One region of the Sphingomonas sp. LR59 genome, then DNA from elsewhere that is predicted to be linked to it. Evidence: riboswitches for the same ligand, from Rfam matches in the RefSeq annotation. Region 1 holds a riboswitch; the other holds the start of a gene.
The links. A riboswitch is a leader RNA that binds a small molecule or an ion and turns the genes downstream of it on or off. The one in region 1 is predicted to bind thiamine pyrophosphate.
Positions count from the first base shown of each region.

Region 2: it holds a riboswitch for thiamine pyrophosphate, as region 1 does, so the genes downstream of both, QP164_RS07395 (TonB-dependent receptor) here and thiC (phosphomethylpyrimidine synthase ThiC) in region 1, are expected to answer to the same signal.

Region 1 is NZ_JASPFL010000001.1:2,954,988-2,959,309, reverse strand. Features, by position in the region: gene QP164_RS13760 (ferritin-like domain-containing protein) at 1-884, shown strand, start outside; gene QP164_RS13755 (outer membrane protein) at 966-1,844, shown strand; TPP riboswitch at 2,237-2,345, shown strand; gene thiC (phosphomethylpyrimidine synthase ThiC) at 2,385-4,298, shown strand.
Region 2 is NZ_JASPFL010000001.1:1,631,656-1,635,977, reverse strand. Features, by position in the region: gene QP164_RS07405 (hypothetical protein) at 1-201, shown strand, start outside; gene QP164_RS07400 (histidine-type phosphatase) at 420-1,550, opposite strand; TPP riboswitch at 1,827-1,936, shown strand; gene QP164_RS07395 (TonB-dependent receptor) at 2,033-4,294, shown strand; gene QP164_RS07390 (phosphotransferase enzyme family protein) at 4,296-4,322, shown strand, end outside.

The sequences.
Region 1 (4,322 bases):
CCCCCACGCCGACCCCGGCGGCGGCGCTCAACGATGCCGACGTGCTCAACGTCGCGCTGAACCTCGAATATCTCGAAGCGCAGTTCTACGCGTTCGCGGCATTCGGCGTCGGCCTGAACGCCAGCCTGCTGACCGGCATCGGTACGCAGGGTGCGGTCACCGGCGGCGCACAGGTCCCGTTCCAGGATGCCGTGGTGCGTGAATATGCGCGCGAAATCGCGATCGACGAAGTCGCGCACGTCGCCTTCCTGCGCTCGGCGCTCGGCACTGCCGCCGTTGCCCAGCCTGCGATCGACATCTCGGTCGGCACGGCCGCCGCACCGGGCGCGTTCACGGCGGCCGCCCGCGCGGCCGGCGTCATTGGCGCAACGGGCGTGTTCAACCCCTATGCCGACGACAACAGCTTCCTGCTCGGCGCGTACATCTTCGAGGACGTCGGCGTGTCGGCCTACAAGGGCGCAGCACCGCTGATCGCCAACAAGACCTATCTCGAGGCGGCCGCCGGCATCCTCGCGGCAGAGGCGTATCACGCAGGGCTGATCCGCACGATCCTGTACCGCAAGGGTCTGCAGACGCCGAACCCGATTCCGTCGCTCATCACTGCCGCCAACCAGATCAGCGACGCGCGCGACAGCCTCGACGGCACCGTCACCAACACGACGACGGGCGTGATCGGCGACGACGATCAGGGCATCACCGGGTCGGATCCGACGATCTCGAACATCGTGCCGACCGACGCCAACGGCCTCGCCTACAGCCGCTCGGTCGCTCAGGTGCACAACATCGTCTACCTGACGCCCACTGCGAAGATCGGTGGCGGCTTCTTCCCCAACGGGACCAACAACCGCCTCGATTCGCTGCGCACGAGCGGCGCCAACGCGTGATCGTCGTCACGAACTGAAACAGGAAAATCCGGGTCGCGGCGCTCATCGGGAGCGTCGCGGCCCCTCGTTTGGGGAACGACCATGACCAACTTCACGAAGCTCACCATGCTCGCCGGCCTCGCCGCCGCGGGCATTTTTGCCGTTCCGGCCGCCGCGCAGGACATGACCACCGACCGCGACAGCAAGCCGTTCTCGGGCGTCTATATCGGCGCCGCCGGCGGCTATGACGTCCAGGGCAACGACATCGGCTCGTCGATCCTGTTCGATCGCAACAACGACGGCAATTTCAGCGACAGCGTCAACACCATCACCGGCGCCAACGCCTTCTCGCCGGGCTTCTGCAACGGCTCGGCCCGCACCGCGGTGCCCGCCTATGGTTGCCGCAACGACGATGACGGCTGGTCGTATTACGGCCGCGCAGGCTTCGACGTGCAGCGCGGTCCGTTCGTGGTCGGCATCGTCGGCGAATTCGGCAAGTCCGAGATCACCGACAGCGTCGCCGCCTTTTCGACCACGCCCGCCAGCTACACGATGGCGCGCAAGCTGAAGTGGGAAGGGTCGGCGCGCCTCCGCGCCGGTCTCGCCGCGCGCAACACGCTGTTCTACGCCACCGGCGGCGCCGGCTATGCCAAGATCGACAATCTGTTCTTCACCACCAACACCGCCAACGCGTTCGCAGCCACCGGCTCGGACAAGCGCTGGGGTTATGTCGGCGGCGGCGGCATCGAGCAGAAGCTGACCAAGAACATCTCGATCGGCATGGAATACACCTACCACCAGTACAAGGACGACGACGCCCGCGTCCTCGTCACGGCTGGCAGCGCGATCACCGGCAGCCCGGTTCTGCTCGCGAACAACCCGTTCGTGCTCGCCCCCAACACCGCGGGCACCACCTTCCGCCGCAGCGACGAGAATTTCCGCTGGCACTCGCTGCGTGGGACGGTGAGCTTCCGGTTCTAAGGCGCAGGGCGGCTTGCGCCGACCCGGCGCAAGACTCGCCCAAGCCCGGCCAGCGCAGCAAAGCACGCCACAAGGCGTAGCTTAGCTACGACTGACGGCGCGCGGAGTTAGATGAAAGGCCGTTGCCCCAACCAGGGCAGCGGCCTTTTCTCGTTAAGGGACCCCCACCCCAACAACAAACACCACCCCGGCGAAGGCCGGGGCCCAGTTGGAAAGGTGGCTATAATGGAGCACATCGCGTCGTTAGCGCCGTCCCCCACCTGGGCCCCGGCCTCCGCCGGGGTGGTGAACTTTCGATCGGCAGGATGCCCAACCGAATCCCAGGCGCACGTCCCCCGCACACCCCAAGCCACCAATTTCCCCATTGCACCCCAACCACATCGCCCTATGCTCGCCCCACCCCGGGGAGCGCTTATCCGCGCTTGAGAGGAAGGCAGGAGCCTTCGACCCGCTGAACCTGATCCGGTTGATACCGGCGGAGGGAGGGAGCGGTCGCCACAGAACCGCAATCCTTGCTCCGATACCCTTAGGAGCAAGCGCATGGCTGATTACGAAGCAGGCACCCCGACAGCAGACATCGGCGTCACCACCGGCCCGATCCGAGGCTCGCGGAAGATCCACGTCGCGGTCCCCTCCAGCCCAGACGTCCGCGTCGCCATGCGCGAGATCGTCCTCGACCCGTCGTGCAGCGAGCCGCCCTTGCGCGTCTACGACACCAGCGGCCCCTACACCGACCCACGCGCGACGATCGACATCAACGCCGGCCTCCCCCAACTCCGCCGCGCCTGGATCGAAGCTAGAGGCGACGTGGAATCCTACGAAGCCCGAGAACTCCGCCCCGAAGACAATGGCCAACTCGGCCCAGACCGCTCAGGCGGCGTCCCCCAATTCCCCGGCAGCATCAAGCGGCCCTTGCGTGCGAAGGCAGGCCAGAACGTCAGCCAGATGCACTACGCCCGCCGCGGCATCATCACCCCCGAAATGGAATACGTCGCCACCCGCGAGAACCTCGGCCGCGCGATGCTGAAGGACTACAAGCGAGACGGCGAAAGCTTCGGCGCGCAGATCCCCGACTTCGTAACCCCCGACTTCGTCCGCGACGAGATCGCCCGCGGCCGCGCGATCATCCCCAACAACATCAACCATCCCGAATCCGAACCGATGGCGATCGGCCGCAACTTCCTCGTCAAGATCAACGCCAACATCGGCAACTCCGCGGTCGCCAGCAACGTCGCCGCCGAAGTCGACAAGCTCGTCTGGTCGATCCGCTGGGGCGCCGACACGGTGATGGACCTCAGCACCGGCCGCAACATCCACGACATTCGCGAATGGATACTCCGCAACTCGCCCGTCCCGATCGGCACCGTCCCGATCTACCAGGCGCTCGAAAAGGTCGGCGGCGTCGCCGAGGACCTCACCTGGGAGATCTTCCGCGACACGCTCATCGAGCAGGCCGAACAGGGCGTCGATTACTTCACGATCCACGCCGGCGTGCGCCTCGCCTACATCCCGATGACCGCGAAACGCGTCACCGGCATCGTCTCGCGCGGCGGCTCGATCATGGCGAAATGGTGCCTCAGCCACCACAAGGAGAGCTTCCTCTACGAGCGCTTCGACGAGATCACCGAGATCATGAAGGCGTACGACATCGCCTACAGCCTCGGCGACGGCCTGCGCCCCGGCAGCATCGCCGACGCCAACGACGAAGCGCAGTTCAGTGAACTCTACACGCTAGGCGAACTTACGCATCGAGCATGGCAGAGCGACGTCCAGGTCATGATCGAAGGCCCCGGCCACGTGCCGATGCACAAGATCAAGGAGAACATGGACAAGCAACTCGAAGTCTGCGGCGAAGCGCCGTTCTACACGCTAGGGCCGCTCACCACGGACATAGCCCCCGGCTACGACCACATCACCAGCGGCATCGGCGCCGCGATGATCGGCTGGTACGGCACCGCGATGCTCTGCTACGTCACGCCGAAGGAGCATCTGGGCTTGCCGGATCGCGACGACGTGAAGGTCGGCGTGGTCACGTACAAGCTGGCCGCCCACGCGGCGGATCTGGCGAAGGGGCATCCGGCGGCGCAGATGCGCGACGATGCGCTGTCACGTGCGCGCTTCGAGTTTCGCTGGCGCGATCAGTTCAACCTGTCGCTCGATCCTGACACGGCGGAGTCGTATCACGACCAGACGTTGCCGGCGGAAGGCGCCAAGACAGCGCATTTCTGCTCGATGTGCGGGCCGAAATTCTGCTCGATGAAGATCACGCAGGAGGTCCGCGACTTTGCCGCCAAGCAGAACGCGCCGGCGGATACGTTCCTCGCGGCGGACGTCGATGCGGGGGATGCCGAGCGGGCGATCTTCGCGACCGGCAGCGACGCGGAGAAGGGCATGGCCGACATGAGCGAGAAATTCCGCGCAAAAGGCAGCGAGATCTATCTGCCGGCGGAGTGATCGGAGACTATGCGATCCTCCCCC
Region 2 (4,322 bases), 1.3 Mb from region 1:
GCACTTCCGTTGCTGGCCATGACGGCATCGCCAGTCTTGGCCAAAGGTTGTATTCGCGGTGCGGCAGCCGGTGGCGTCGGTGGCCATTTCGTTGGCAAGGGCCACGCGGTGATGGGCGCCGCGGTCGGTTGTGCCGTAGCGCATCATCACTATGCGAAGCAGGCAAGGGCCGAAAAGGCTCGCGCCCGGGCCCATGGCTGAGGTCTGCCAAAGACTGGAATGTCCAAGCCGATAGCTAGCCCGGCCTAGTCGTTTCGGTTAGGGCACCAGATAACGACGCACTGTCCGGTGACAGGTACGGTGCGTCGTTTGACTTTATGCCTGCCCGTCGTGGCATGCCGGTCTCAGCCCGCTGCACGATTGATGCTCTGGGTTGGATCCGTGTGCTTGCCGATGCACACAGCGCGATGACGGCAACGTTAAGCGATCCGAGCCTTTAACAGCGCGACGAAACGGTCGAGCCGACACGGCGCCGCACAGCCCGGAACCGCGAGCGGTGTCGCGATGACCTCTGGGCGCAGCGCACGGATCGCCGCGAGCGACTGTACGCGGTAGTACAGGCGGACGAACCGTTCGCCTGATCGTGGATCGCGCAACCGTTCGATCACCATCGCACCGCCCGGAGCGACGTCGTTGCGTGCAAAGCCGGGGGCATCGAGCGCGACGTGCAGCGCGGCGGCGAGCGCAGTGACGTTGGTATCGTGACCGATCATCACATCGAGACGCGGCGCGCGGGCGGCGGTCAGCGTATCGATGATCCGATGGCCGAGCGGCGAAGCCTGGTGCGCCGCCATATAGGGTGAGCGTGTGAACACGTCGAACAGCGCGGCATGCAGGGCGCCGAGCCGCGCGATCGTCACGGGATCGGCGCGTCCCCATCCAACCGCACGACGCGGCATGCCCTCGGCGTCTTCCAGCAGGAGGACCTGCGCGATGCCCGACGCCGCCCGGATCGGCCCGGATAGTTCGATCCCACGGCGATCGGTCGACGCGACCAGCGACGGCGGGTCGACCGGGCTGCATGCGCCATGACCGCATCCCAGCACGGTGTCGAGCAACACAAGGGCTGGGCGGTGACGCGCGACGAGCGCGGCCATCCCACCGGTGAAGCGGTCGATCGAAGCAATTGCCTGGCTGGGGTTAAAGGCGGTCGCGCCGGCGGCCAGCGGTTCGAAGATCGGATCAGTCCGATCTTCGGCAAGGTGGCCCACGGTCAATCGACAATCGGGCGCGAACCCCTGCGCATACGCCTCTCCACTGGCGATCGTCCGGCTGGCCGTGTTGGTCCAGATCCGAACCGTAGCTGCGGCCGGACACCGCGTGAGCGCGAGCGACGCGAGCCAGCGACGATCATGGCGCGCGAGCAACTCGATTGCGGAAGCGCCGTGCGGTGTCAGCTGGCCTTCGGGAACGGGCCAGTTCGGCCAGGGCTGGGCGGTGCGCGTCGTCACCGGCACTTCGCCCGAGAGCGGCGCGCGGACGCCGTGCCGCATCACCATCACGACTCGTTCGAGGCGCAAGCCGCTGGGAACCGGGTGTGCCTGGGTCATGGTCGGTATGGCCGACAGCAGGGCGAGCGCCGTACAAAAACTGGACAACGAGGGACGAATAGCGCGCATCGAGGAGTCCTGGTTTGACATGAGACGGCAGCCGCCGATCGCGCTGTACGCGCACCCCTTTTCACTGGCGTGACACCATCCTCGTCTCTTTCAGGGCCGATCCCGATACGGCGAGCCGCACCCGATGACGATCGGATGGGAACATACCCCGGCCGCTGGGCGCATACCGCGATAGCGCTTTCCAACACGCGCCCAACCACCTAAGCGACAGACATCCCCGGGGGCCGCTGATGCGCGGCTGAGAGGTGGGCTGCAGCCCATGACCCGCTGAACCTGATCCGGCTTATACCGGCGTAGGGAGGGTCTGCGGCTGGCCCGTCGTCCCTCCGATTGGAGTGGACGTGACGTTTTTCAGTGCTGGTTTTGTTGTGACTTCCGCCGGGCGAGAGTGCCGCCTTTTGGGGCGGGTCGCGTTGACCCTGTCGGTAACCCTCGCGGCATCGTCGGCCGGGGCGCAAGTCGCACCCGATCCAGTCGAACCCGCCGAGATTCGCGTCGTCGGCAAACAGGATCCTGCCGGTCTGCTCCCTGACCAGAGCGTGCCGCGCGCGCAGAGCGCGATCTCCGCCGACTTCATCGTCAAGCAGGCGCCGACGCTCAACGCGTTCCAGCTTGTGACGCTGCTGCCCGGCGCGAACGTCGCGTCGAGCGATCCGTATGGCCTGTCGACGAGCTCCAGCCTGACGCTGCGTGGTCTCGGCCAGGACGAGATCGGCGTGCTGATGGAAGGCGCGCCGCAGAACGACATCGGCTATTATTATGCCTATCCGTCGCAGTTTGCGGACCCCGAGAATTTGAGGCGCATCTCGCTCGCGCAAGGGTCGGTCGATATCGATTCCCCGACGCTTGGCGGGGCCGGCGGGCTATTGTCGCTCGCGCTCGACGATCCGAAAGCGCGTCCCGGTGCGCTCGTCGACCTGTCGCTCGGCAGCTACGCGGCGCGGCGGGGGTTCTTCCGTGTCGATAGCGGTACGATCGGCAATACCGGGCTGAAGGCGTTCCTGTCCTATTCGAACACGCGCGCGGACAATTGGCGGGGTGCGGGCTACGACACGCGCCAGCACATCGACGCGAAGATCCTGAACGAATGGGGTGCCGGCAACCGTGCCAGCCTCGCGCTGTCGTATAATGACGCGAACTCGTCGAGCTATCCGAGCCCGACGCTGGCCGAGTGGAACGCGCAGGGCCGCAGCTTCAACTACGACAAGCGCTACACGGCGGGGAACACCAACTATTGGCGCCTGTACCGCGCGCCGTTCCGCAACCTCTACGCCTCCGCGCCGGTGCATCTGGCGCTGACCGATCGGCTTGCGCTCGATACCACTACCTATCTCCAGTTCGGCTATGGCAACTCGCCCTACGGGACGCAGCTGACCACCGAAGGCAATTTCCTCGGCACCGAAGAACTGGCCCAGCCGATCGTGTTGCCTAGCGCGGTCGACGGCGTGGCGACCGTGCTCGGCAATTACACCGGCGACCAGATGCGGGTCGGCAACGTCAGCAAGCTGACCTTCAAGACCGGCGCGCACACGCTCACCGCTGGGCTCTGGTTCGATTACGGGACCGACCGCGTCACGCAGTCGTACACGTCGATCGACGCGGACGGGCAGCCGTTCGACCGCTGGGGATACCGTGCAAAGGCGATCCGTACCGCCGATGGCCGCCTGCTCGCCTATGAGAACCAGCGGACCGTGACGGTAACGAAGGGCTTCTTCCTCGCCGACAGCATCGCGCTGGCGCCGCGGCTGACGATCGACGCCGGGTTCAAGGGCGTGAACGTGCTGCGCAACGGCCGCAATTACCTCCCCGGACCGCAGGACAAGATCCGCAACGACAGTTTCGCCGCATTGCCCCGCGCCGCGATCCACTACCGGATCGACGATCGCCAGCAGCTGTTCGCCAACATCACCACCAACTTCCGCACGCCCAACGAGTTCACGCTCTACAACAGCTATTACGGTGGCGAAGTCGTCGTGCAGGGCACCAACGCGCTGAAGAACGAATATTCGGTCTCGGAGGAGATCGGCTATCGCTTCATCGGCGAACAGCTCTCCGCCTCGGTGACGGGCTTCCACTACAAGTTCCGCAACCGTCAACTCGCCACCGTAATCGACCAGGGCGGTGCACAGGTGAATGCGACGCTCAACGCCGGCGGCCAGACCTCGTACGGGGTGGATGCAGAGATCGACTACCGCCCGGTCGCAGGCGTTAGCCTCTACCTTTCGGGCGAATATTTGCGCGCGCGGATCGACGACGATCTGCCGGTCGGGGCGGACTTCCTGCCGACCAGGGGCAAGCATGCGGTCTCCAGTCCGACCGTCCAGTTCGGCGCAGGCGGGATCTATGACGATGGCCGGTTCTTCGGCAGCGTCGCGTCGAAATATATCGGCCGGCAATATGCGAGCTTCATGAACGACGAGGCGATCAAGGGCTATGCGACGCTCGACCTGTCGGTCGGCATGCACCTTGCCGACTGGCTCGACGGCAAGCGCACCGACCTGCGCGTCAACGCGATCAACGTCACCGATCCGCACGTCCTCGCCGGCGTCCAGTCGGTCAGCACCAACGCGCAGGACACGATCGGCCGCAACGGCACCGTCATCGCCGGCTCGCCGCCCGCTTATTATGTCGGGAGCGGTGCGGCGGTCATGGCGACGATCTCGCGGGCGTTCTGAGGTGGCGACGCAGTCTGCGCATCTGGTC